DNA from 2 places in the Massilia luteola genome. Region 1 is predicted to be linked to the other one. Evidence: riboswitches for the same ligand, from Rfam matches in the RefSeq annotation. Region 1 holds a riboswitch; the other holds the start of a gene.
The links. A riboswitch is a leader RNA that binds a small molecule or an ion and turns the genes downstream of it on or off. The one in region 1 is predicted to bind thiamine pyrophosphate.

Region 1 (5,779 bases):
AGCCTGTACGCGCTGGGCGTCGCCATCGGCGCGCCCGTGCTGACGGCGCTCACCGGCCGCGTGCCGCGCAAGACGCTGCTGCTCGGCCTCATGCTGCTGTTCACGGCCGGTAACCTGACCGCGTGGATGGCCCCCGGCTACGCCGCGCTGATGGCCGCGCGCGTGCTCACCGGCCTCGCGCACGGCGTCTTCTTCTCGATCGGCTCGACGATCGCCACCAGCCTCGTGCCCAAGGAAAAGGCGGCCAGCGCCATCGCCCTGATGTTCAGCGGACTGACCGTGGCGCTCGTGACGGGCGTGCCGCTCGGGACCTTCATCGGCCAGCGTTTCGGCTGGCAGATGACGTTCCTGGCCGTCGCGCTGCTCGGCGTGATCGCGTTCGGCGGCATCGCCCTGCTCGTCCCGCGCGGCATCGCCGGCAGCGCGCCCGCCGGCCTGCTCACCCAATTATCGGTGCTGAAGAAACCGCGCCTGCTGCTCGTGTACGCGATGACGACCCTGGGCTACGGCGGCTCGTTCATCGCCTTCACCTATCTCGCGGCCATCCTCGAACAGGTCGCCGGCTTTGCGCCGGGCAGCGTCGGCCTCGTGATGCTCGTGTACGGCGTGTCGGTCGCCTTCGGCAATATCTGGGGCGGCAGGCTGGCGGACCGCAAAGGCCCAGTACGCGCCCTGCAGATCGTGTTCGCGCTGCTGGCCGCCGTGCTGTTCGTCCTCGACGTCACGGCCGCGAACAAGGTCGCCGTCCTCGTCACGGTGCTGGCCTGGGGCGCCGTCGCCTTCGGCAACGTGCCGGGCCTGCAGGTCTACGTCGTGCGCCGCGCCGAGATCGACGCGCCGCGCGCCGTGGACGTGGCGTCCGGCCTGAACATCGCCGCGTTCAACGTCGGCATCGCCCTCGGCGCCTGGGGCGGCGGCCTGATCGTCGCGCACCTCGGCCTGATGCACACGACGTGGATCGGCGGCCTGATCGTCGTCGGCGCTTTCCTGCTCACCACGCTGGCCGGCTGGCTGGACCGGCGCGACCCGGCACCGCATCCGGACGAGGCGGCACGCGCCAAACGCGTCGATTACTTGTCCAGCTCCGCGTAATGGCGGAAGATCCCTTCCTCGTTGAAGGGCAGCCGCCGCTTCGATGTCAGGTAGGCCGCGATGCGCGGCCGCGCGGCCACCCGGTCGTGCAGCGCCATCAGCAGCGGATAGCCCGCGTCGATGCGCGCCAGCGCCTTCGGGAAGGCGTAGCGCAGGCCGGCGACGAGCTGGAACAGCGCCAGGTCGGCATACGTGACCGCATCGCCCAGCAGATAGTCCTTCGGCTCCGACCGGGCCAGGATATTCTCGAACCAGTCGAAGAACTTGGGGATGCGCGTGTCGATGAAGTCGGCCGCGCGCCGCTTGGCCTCCGGGCGCTGGTCCTCGAAATACAGTGACGTGGCGATCGGGTGATGGGTGTCGTGCGCTTCCGCCACGATGTCGGCGATCGTCAGCTCGATCTGGCTCACCCAGTATCTACCTTGCGCATCCTGCGGCGCCAGCCCGTGGCGCTCACCCAGGAACATCAGGATGTTGGCGGTCTGCCCGACCGTCACGTCGCCCGCCTTCAGGAACGGCGGCGCGAACGACGGATGGTCGGCGCCGTCCATCGCCGCCATCATGCGCGCCATGCCGCCCGGCCCGCGCGCCACATCGACGTATTGCACGCCCGCTTCTTCCAGCGCCAGGCGGACGAATTCGCCGCGGCCCTGGATGCTCGGCCAGTAAAAAAGTTCATACACCATGCGACGCTCCTCAACTTGTTCGGTCTGACTCAATTATTGAGCAGCTTTTCGATGTTCGGCGCAGCAATCGTGCTAGTCTTGCGTCTGGCACTTGCCTGACAAAAGATCAACAAAGAGAGACATGAAGACAATAAGAAATACGGGGGGAATGAGTTATCGATGGCATCGATCTTGATCTGCTGAACGATCAATTACCGTTTAGCAAAAAACTGACGAGATAAATCCACCGATACCGTACCCGGAGCGCACCATGATTTTCGCTCACCTGACCAAACACTGGATGGCCCGCCGGCGCCAGTACAGCCTGTCGTCGTGGGTCCTGTGCATCGCGCGCAGCCTGCGCGTGCTGGCCTATTACCGCGACCACCGCACCCTGTGCCGGCTCGGCGTCTACCGCAAGCACGTGGCGGGCCTGGCCAACGACGACCCGTTCCACCACCTCAGCCACCGCGACTACCTGATCAAGGGCCTGAGCCCGCGCCAGCGCGTGCAGGCCGTGCTGAGCCACTACCGCTTCGAGGAATCGACGTTCAACGAGGGCTATCTGGAAGCCGTCTACGGCCAGCGCTGCCTGCCCCTGTGGCAGCACGAGGCCGAAGGCAGCAGCTTCATGATCCAGCTCGAAATGGCGTCGCGCAGCAATGCGGAAGGCGACCTCACCGTCGCGCTGATCGCGGACGGCAAATGCCTGCACCGCCTGTCCTTCAGCTGGCTCGACGGCGGGATGGCGGGCGTCGACATGCCGGTCGTCGCCTTCATCGCACGCAACCAGGGCCGCTGGGTCGATTCCGGCGCCGCGTTCGAGGCGTTCGAGCGCATCTTCCCGAACAATTCGCCCAGCTTCTTCTGCTTCGCGGCCATGCAGGGCATCGCACTGGCGCTCGGCATGGACAAGGTCGTCGCCATCCGCAGCGAAGCGCATATCGCCTACGATCCCGACCCGGAAAAGCACTTCGCCAACGCCTACGACGGCTTCTGGAAAATCCTCGGCGGCGAAGAGATGCCCGGCCGCGACGGCTACCTGATCCCGCTGCCGTTCTACGTCAAGCCGCTGTCCGAGATGCCGTCCAAGCACCGCAAGCGCGCGGCCTTGCGGCGCGAGCACTGGCGCCTCATCGGCGAAGCCTCACGTGCCATCGTGCAGCGCCACCTGCTGCACGCGCGGGCGCACGTGGCGCATCCGGCGGCGATTCCCGAGCCGGCCTGAACGGCGCCATTGACAGACGCACCATATTAGGGCGCGGTGTGCTACACTCGCGCCTTCGCTAGGGGTCCTGGGAGTTCGCTTCCCGGGTGAGAGATACCCTTCGTACCTGATCTGGATAATGCCAGCGAAGGAAAGCGCAACGCAGTTCCCATCCTTGTTTGCCCTTCCCCCCGTTGGCTCCGGCTTTTAAGAAAAAGCAGCGCGCCCATCGTCGGCGCGCGAAAACGAGCAAACCATGAACCGTCATTTGAAGTACACCATCCTGGCCGGCGCCGTCGCGCAAGCCTTCATCGCGAACGCGCAGGCGCAGGACACCACCCACCCGGTCGCCGAAGTCGTCGTCACGGGCAACCGCTTCATCACCGTCGACCGCGCCAGCGTCGGCGGCTTCGGCGAGGCGTCGCTGTTCGACACCCCGGCCTCCATCACCGCCATCGGCCGCACGCAGATGCAGGACCTGTCGATCCGCTCCACGACCGACGCGATGCGCTTCGACGCGTCCGTGGCCGACGCCTACAACGCCGTCGGCTATGCCGAGCAATTCTCGATCCGCGGCTTCGCGCTGGACAACAACTACAGCTACCGCAAGGACGGCTTCGCGATCCCGGGCGACACCCAGATCCCGCTGGAGAACAAGGAACGCATCGAAGTGCTGAAAGGCCTCGCGGGCCTGACGGCCGGCATCGCCACGCCTGGCGGCATCGTCAACTACGTGACCAAGCGTCCGACTGCCGCGCCGCTGCGCTCCGCCACGGTGGAAGTCTCCGAGCGCGGCACGCTGTACGGCACCGTGGATCTCGGCGGCCGCTTCGAGGACCGCCGCTTCGGCTACCGCATCAACGCGGCCGCCGCCGACCTGCACCCGTACGTGCGCGGCGCCAACGGCGACCGCCAGTTCGTGTCGGCCGCCTTCGACTGGCAGATCACGCCGGATGCGCTGCTGCAGCTGGACATGGATTACCAGCGCAAGGCCCAGATCACGGCGCCCGGCTTCCAGCTGATCCGCAACGAGGTGCTGCCGACCGGCGTATCGCCCAACATGCTGCTGAACGACCAGCCGTGGACGCGCCCCGTCACGACCAAGGACAGCAATCTCGGACTGCGCTTCGAATACAAGCTCGCCCCCGGCTGGCTCGCGACCGTGGCCGCCAACAAGCACTGGTTCAAGCGCAACGACTTCACCGCGTTCCCTTACGGCTGCAGCAACGAGGGCGCGGGCTTCTATCCGGGCTACTGCTCGAACGGCGACTACGACGTCTACGACTACCAGAGCACGGGCGAGCGCAAGTCGCCGTGGGGCGTGCAGGCGCAGGTGCAAGGTAAATTCGCGACCGGCACGATCCGCCACGCGCTGACCGTCGGCACCTCGTATTCCGAGCGCCACGACAGCTTCGGCGACTACGTGTACGACTACGTCGGCTACAGCAATCTGTGGCACCCGCTCGTGTCGCCGCACGTCGCCGCTGATCGCGTGACGGGCTCCGTGTCCGAGCGCCGCAGCGACGAGGAACGCGCCCTGTTCGCGCAGGACATCGTGAGCCTGACCAACCAGCTGACCGTGCACGCGGGCCTGCGCCACGTGGACGTGAAACGCAGCGACGCGCACAGCGACGATTCATTCCTGCTGCCGAACGTCGCCCTCGTGTTCAGCCCAGCGCGCGAGTGGAACGTGTACGCCGCCGTCAGCCACGGCCTGCAGCACGGCGGCGTCGCCCCGATGCAGACGGCGAACGAGAACCAGGTGCTGGCGCCGCAGCGTTCGCACCAGGTCGAGATCGGCGCCAAGGCCGCGCTGGACAATGGCGTCAACCTGTCGGCCGCGCTGTTCCAGATCCGCCAGGGCCTGGAATACACGGATGCGAACAACACGTTCGTCCGCAACGGCAAAGAGACGCACCGCGGCCTCGAACTGACGGCGCAGGGCAAGGCCACGCCCGCGCTGGACTGGAGCCTGTCGCTGATGGCGCTGAACACGCGCCAGGAAGGCACGGGCCAGGCGGGCATCGACGGCAAGCGCGTGACGGACGTCCCCGCGTTCAAGTCGACGGCGTGGGTGCAGTACGCGGTGGCAGCGGTTCCGGGCCTGAAGCTGGACGGCACGTGGCAATATTCGGGCAGGAAGGCGTTCGACGTCGAGAACACGGTGTTCGTGCCGGACTACCACGTGTTCGGCGTGGGCGCGTCGTATGGCGTGAAATGGGGCGCGACGAACGTCACCTTGCGTGCACGGGCCGAGAACCTGTTCGACAAGTTCTACTGGCGCGACGTGACGCCGGAACTGGGCGGCTACCTGCTGCCGGGCGCACCGCGCACGTTCCGCATGTCGGCGCAGTTCGATTTCTAAGCTGACCTGCGACCCGTCGCCCCCGCGCAGGCGTGGGCCCAAGTGTCGGTACGAAGTCGCGGAAGCAGGCGCGGTTCGATTCTCAACCGACGTCGCCCCCGCGCAGGCTGGGGCTCAAGTTTGTATCCAGGTGGGCAGAGATTAGGTTCCCGCCTGCGCGGGAACGACCGGTGGGCAACCGATCAACGCTTCCACCTGCCGCAACCGCTCCTCCAGCTCCCCCGTCAACAACGTGAACGGAATGCGGCGCTCATCGAGCACGGCCAGCAACTGCGCATGCACGCGCTGGCGCACCTCTTCCGACTCGCGCTGCAGCCCGTCCGGCACCCACGGCAGGTCGGGCGCCGCGACGAGCGTCCACGCATAATCGTGCGCCGCTTCCAGGGCCAGCAGGTCGGGCGGCACGCGGCCCCAGTAGATGCGGCTGTACACGGCCGTCATCAGCGGCGT
Region 2 (5,779 bases), on a different contig from region 1:
CAGCGCGAGCAGGTTGTCGATGTCGCGCGAGAACCCGAGGTCGAGCATGCGGTCGGCCTCGTCCAGCACGAGCGTCTGCACCTGGTTGAAGCGCACGGCGTTCTGGCGCTGCAGGTCGAGCAGGCGGCCGGGCGTGGCGACGAGCACGTCGACGCCCTTACGCAGCCGCATCATCTGCGGATTGATGCTGATGCCGCCGTACGCCACCATCGTGCGCAGCGGCAGCCCGGCCCCGTAGGCGCGCACGCTCTCGTGCACCTGCTCGGCCAGTTCGCGCGTCGGCACGAGGATCAGGGCGCGCACCGAATTGGCGGCGACCTGCACGCCATCCAGCACGAGGCGCTGCAGCAGGGGCAGGGCGAAGCCGGCCGTCTTGCCGGTGCCCGTCTGGGCGGCGGCCATGACGTCGCGTCCGGCCAGCACGGCGGGAATCGCCTGCGACTGGACGGCGGTGGGCGTGTGGTAGGACAGCGAGGCGAGGGTGCGCGTGATCTGGTCGATCAGGCCGAGCGAAGCGAACGACATGGTGGCGGAGGCAGTCTTGGAAAAGGCGACAGTGTAACCTGTCGCCCAACCTAGGGTCACGGCGGGTGTCCACTTGTCGTGAGTGCAACGCGCACGTACACTGCGCCTTCGTGGACTTCCGTTGCGACAAGGCCGATGGGCTTGATTTTATTACTCGTGTTTCTTGGAATGCTGCTCGGGTTCTCGTGCCTGGGCATCCCGATGGCTATCCGGGCCGTATGCCGGGCGCGAGGCCGCACGGCCGCGGCCCTCGTGTTGGCGGTTGCGAGCGCCGGCCTCGGTGCGCTTGCGGTGGTCCTGCCTTTCGCGCTCGTCATGTCGAGCCGGGTGTCCGCGTGGGGATTCGTCCTCGTCGTGACGGCGTGCGTCGGCGGCATTGCCGGCCTCGCCGGCTTCGTTCTCAGGCGACGTTTCGGGGAAACGGGCAGGCCCGCCGACGGCCTGTCCGGTGCCGCGTTCTTCCTTGCCGCGGCGGCGTTCCCGGTGAACTGGTTCTGGCTGGCGCCGCGGCTGGAGGCGTGGTTCCGGGTCGGCTGGACGTATTGATGCCGCCGGTGCGTCGTCCGGCGCCTAAGGCATATCGCCGGCCTTGCCAGGCGCAATGGCCAGCACGATCGCCCACAGCGCGAACTTGATGATGCGCTCGACCACATAGAAGCAGCACGCCCAGACCGCCAGCCTGGCGAACGAGAATCCGCCGTGCAGCGCCGAGTCGTCCACGCCGGCGGCCTGCAGCCATCCCTGCACGATCAAGACCGCGCAGACGCAGCACGGCAGCTCGATCCACCACTTGGTTGCCAAATTCTTTTTCATGCCGAAGTCTTTCCACGCCGGGTCCGATCCATTGCCGGCGCGAGTGTAGCAGCCCGGACACCCCCGAAAACACGCCGATTGTCACGCGCCGCCGCCGGCGAATGGGAAATCGACGTCCGGCCTCCGCCCCGACACGATGTCCGCGATCGCCTGCCCCGAACCGCATCCCATCGTCCAGCCCAGCGTGCCGTGGCCCGTGTTCAGGTACAGGTTCGCGAAGCGCGTGCGGCCGATGAGCGGGACGTTCGATGGCGTCAACGGCCGCAGGCCCGCCCAGTACGTGGCGGCGTCGTAGTCGCAGGCGCCGGGGAACAGCGCGCGGACGCGCCGCGTGATCGCCGCGCAGCGCACGGGGTTCAGGTCGCGCGTGTAACCGTTCAACTCGCACGTGCCGGCCACGCGCAGGCGCGCGCCCAGGCGCGAGAACACGAGCTTGTGGCCGTCGTCCGTCAGCGACACGGTCGGCGCGGCGTCGGCATCGATCACCGGATACGTGGCCGAATACCCCTTGCCCGGATAGATCATCAGCCGGATCCCCAGCGGCGCGAGCAGGTGCGCGGAAAAACTGCCCAGCGCGACGACGACGGCGTCCGCGTGCAGCTGCCGGTGGCGGCCTTCGGCGTCGATGATTTCCACGCCGTCGATGCGCTCGCCGCCGGCCAGCAGGCGCGTCGCCGTCGCGTTGTACAGGAAGCGGATGCCGGCGTCCGCGCCGCGCGCGGCCAGTTGCGACGTGAACCGGTACACGTCGCCGGATTCGTCGCTGGCCGTGAAGTCGCCGCCCACGAGCTGGCGGCGCACGGGCGCCAGCGCCGGTTCGATCCGCACGACCTCGTCGGCGTCCACGGTCATGCGCGGGCAGCCCAGGTCGCGCATCGCGGCGGCCGCGCGGCGGGCGCGCTCGAATTCCTTGTCGTCCGTGTAGAAATGGAGGATGCCGCGCGTGAGGCTGTCGTAGTCGATGCCCGTCCGCGCGCGCAGCGCCTGCAGGCTGCGGCGGCTGTACTCGGCCATGGCGACGATACGGCGCAGGTTGGCGGCGACGCGGCCGGGTGCGCACTCGCGCACGAATTGCAGGCACCAGCGCCATTGCAGCGGGTCGGCATGCAGGCGGAACAGCAGCGGCGCGTCTTCCCGGCCCAGCGACTGCACGACCTTGAGCAGGCCGGCGGGTGTGGCCCAGGGCTCGGCGTGCGACACGGAGATCTGGCAGCCGTTCGCGAAACTCGTCTCCTGCGCGGGGCCGCCCTGGCGTTCGATCACGGTGACGTCGTGGCCGGCCTCGCGCAGGTACCAGGCGGTCGCGGTCCCGACGATGCCGGCGCCGAGGACGAGCACGTTCATCGGCGCACCGCCGCGCTACGGCGTGGGTGGGTTCTGGAAACAGGAAGTTGCATGCCGCTCCTCGTTGGCGTCGTGGTGACGGGCGGCGCCGGCAAGGGAGGGCGGGCGCCGGCGCGGGGACCGGTATCCGCATGCTTCCCTTCGCTGGCATTACCCAGATCAGGTTCGGAGGGTGTTTCTCACCCGCGGGCCGCGGTTGCGGCTGCAGGACCCCTAGCGTTGCCTTATGGCAGGGAGAATTCTAACCGGTCCGCGGCGCGGCGGCAAAGTGGACGAGCAAGCGAGGCGATGGATGCGCGGCGGCGCCGGCGCGCGAATGCGGCCGGACGGCGGCAGGCTGCGCGGCGCGCGGCTCAGGCCGGGATGACGGCCGTGGCCGGGGCCAGCGCGACGGTGGGCTTCACCGGTTCGCGCCGGTCCTGGCAGGCCACCAGCGTGAGGCAGGCCAGGAGCAGCAGGCGATGGCAGGCACGATGGGGTTTCATGGCGCTCTCTCCTTTGGCCTCATCCTAGCCGACCCGCACGGGAGACGGCGCGCCGCTGGAGGACGCTCAGAAGCGGTAGCCGATGCTCGCGCGCACGACCGGATAGACCTTGAACGAGTCCACGTCGTCGCGCAGGTGCAGTTGCTCGGCGGCGATGTCGTTGATGAGCGCCACGCAGTCCGTCAGCGACGTCGGGCAGCTCGTGCTGGCCAGATGCACGTTCGGATTACCCTGGTAAAACACGCCGAGGTCGACGTTGCTGGTCCAGCGCGAGGACGGGGCCAGCGCATTGCCCCAGCCGATGCCGACGTAGGGCGCGGCCTTGCGGTAATCGATGCTGCCGGTCAGGAGGCCGACGTCGGCCGTCGAGTAGGTATGGCCGTTCAGCGTGAAGGCGCCGGCGCCGTTCGGCCTGGCCTTGGCGTCGAACTTGTTGCCGTTGTAGAGGACGCCGCCGGTCAGGTGGAAGCTGCTGCCTTCGGTCAGGTACCAGTCGAACAGGAGGTCGAACGTCTGCAGCTTGCCCTTGAGGTCGTACTCGACGAGGTTCGACGTCTTGGTCAAGTTGTGGCGGAAATAGTTGACGCCGAAGCGGCCGTTCAGATAGGTTTCCATCGGCACGACGACGTGGAAGCCCACGCCGGTGGTGCCGAGGTCGGCCGTTGCGCCGACCTGCGCGTTGGCGGCGCCCGCCGCCAGCAGGGCGGCCGCCAGCACGGTTTGTTTCGCGAACATCGATGACCTTTCAGTGGATTGGAGCCGGCGATTGTAGCCGCGCACTTGCTCCAAGAGAAATATTGCGGCCCGGTCTGTTGTAATCCCGCCCGGCGACAATGTAAGCATGTGTTGCAACGAATTGTACGTAACATTTCGTTTGATAAACTCGACCCAAACATTACAAAGAGGTCATCCTATGAAATCCCTGATCTTCGGCGTGGCGCTGTGCGCCGCCGCTCTCCCGGCCCTGGCCCAGACGAATGTGTCCATCAGCGTCGGCCAGCCCGGCTTCTATGGCCGGGTCGACATCGGCGACTTCGCGCCGCGCCCCGTCCTGTATGCGCCGCAACCGGTGATCATCACGCCGGCGCCGCAATACGTGGCCGAACCGATCTACCTGCGCGTGCCGCCGGGCCACCGCAGGCACTGGGCGCGTTACTGCGGCCGTTACGGCGCGTGCGGCCGCCCGGTCCTGTTCGTGCGCGACGAGTGGTACACGAACACCTATGTGCCGCGCTACCGTGAGCATTTCGGCGGGTATCGCGAAGGACACCGCGGCGGACCGCGCGACGTGCGCGTCGTCGAGCGCGTGGAATACCGCGACGGCGGCGGCCACGGCCGCCACGAGGACCGGGAGCACGGCCGCGGCCACGATGAAGGACATGGCCACGGCAACGGCAACGGCAACGGCCATGGTCACGGCCACGGCCACGGCCACGACTGATCCGTGACGGGGCGTTGCGCCGCCCCGTAGTAGACTGTCCGCGTGAGCCCGGCAGCGGGCGTGACCGACGGAGGCAGGCTTGCAGGGCGATATCGTGATCGTGGGCGGCGGGGCGGGCGGACTGGAACTGGCTTGCAAACTGGGCCGCAAACTGGGGCCAGGCAAGGTGACGCTGGTCGACAGCCGGCTGTACCACGTGTGGAAGCCGTCGCTGCACGAAGTGGCGGCCGGCACGCTGGACATCCACCAGGAAGGCCTGTCGTACCAGATGCTGGCGCACGACCGCGGCTTTTCCTTCGTGTACGGGGCCATGACGGCGCTCGACGCGGCCGCGCGGCACATCACGATCGCGCCCGTCACCACGGCGGCCGACGGCGAGGAAGTGCTGCCGGAGCGCACCCTCGGCTATCGCTCGCTCGTGATCGCCGTCGGCAGCACGTCGAATTATTTCGGCGTGCCCGGCGCGCGCGAGAACACGATTTCCCTGAACGCCACCGAGGACGCCGAGCGGTTCCGCCTGCGCCTGCTGCGCCTGCTCGCCCAGGCCGAGCAGCAGAAGGAGGACGGCGCCGCCGACAGCGGCCTCGACATCGTCATCATCGGCGGTGGCGCCACCGGCGTCGAGCTGGCGGCCGAATTGCGCGAAGCGTCCGGTGCCTACGCCGCCTATGGCTTTCGCCGGCTGCAGGTGAAGCGCGACGTGCGCATCACCCTGCTCGAAGGCGCGCCGCGGATCCTGGCGCCGCTGCCGGAACGGGTGTCGAGCGCGGCGGCGCGCCTGCTCGACGAGCGCGCCATCCGGGTCGTGACCGATTGCCGCGTCGACTGCATCGACAAGACGCAGGTCAGCGACAACAAGGGCAACCTGTATCCGGCCGACCTGTGCGTGTGGGCGGCGGGCATCCGCGCGCCCGAGTTCCTGGGCTCGCTCGGCCTGCCCGTGGCCAAGGGCGGCCAGGTCGAGGTCGACGCGCACCTGCGCGTGAACGACGTGCCCGACGTGTATGCGCTGGGCGACTGCGCCGCCTGCACGGACGGCAAGGGCAAGGCCGTGCCGCCGCGCGCCCAGGCCGCGCACCAGCAGGCCGATTATCTCCTCAAGACCTTCATCGACCAGGCGGCCGGCAAGCCGCCGCGGACGGCGCCGTACGTGTACCGCGATTACGGCTCG

Region 2: another riboswitch for thiamine pyrophosphate. It lies ahead of U9J41_RS21050 (D-amino acid dehydrogenase); the one in region 1 lies ahead of U9J41_RS01020 (TonB-dependent siderophore receptor).

Annotation. Positions count from the first base shown of each region.
Region 1 covers NZ_JAXOFN010000001.1:214,263-220,041, reverse strand. Annotated here, with positions in the region: gene U9J41_RS01035 (MFS transporter) at 1-1,092, shown strand, start outside; gene U9J41_RS01030 (glutathione S-transferase) at 1,071-1,778, opposite strand; gene U9J41_RS01025 (DUF535 family protein) at 2,029-2,985, shown strand; TPP riboswitch at 3,036-3,135, shown strand; gene U9J41_RS01020 (TonB-dependent siderophore receptor) at 3,221-5,329, shown strand; gene U9J41_RS01015 (ATP-binding protein) at 5,471-5,779, opposite strand, start outside.
Region 2 covers NZ_JAXOFN010000023.1:24,507-30,285, reverse strand. Annotated here, with positions in the region: gene U9J41_RS21065 (DEAD/DEAH box helicase) at 1-525, opposite strand, end outside; gene U9J41_RS21060 (hypothetical protein) at 682-1,071, shown strand; gene U9J41_RS21055 (hypothetical protein) at 1,096-1,338, opposite strand; gene U9J41_RS21050 (D-amino acid dehydrogenase) at 1,420-2,682, opposite strand; TPP riboswitch at 2,802-2,907, opposite strand; gene U9J41_RS21045 (hypothetical protein) at 3,036-3,167, opposite strand; gene U9J41_RS21040 (hypothetical protein) at 3,234-3,902, opposite strand; gene U9J41_RS21035 (hypothetical protein) at 4,081-4,608, shown strand; gene U9J41_RS21030 (NAD(P)/FAD-dependent oxidoreductase) at 4,688-5,779, shown strand, end outside.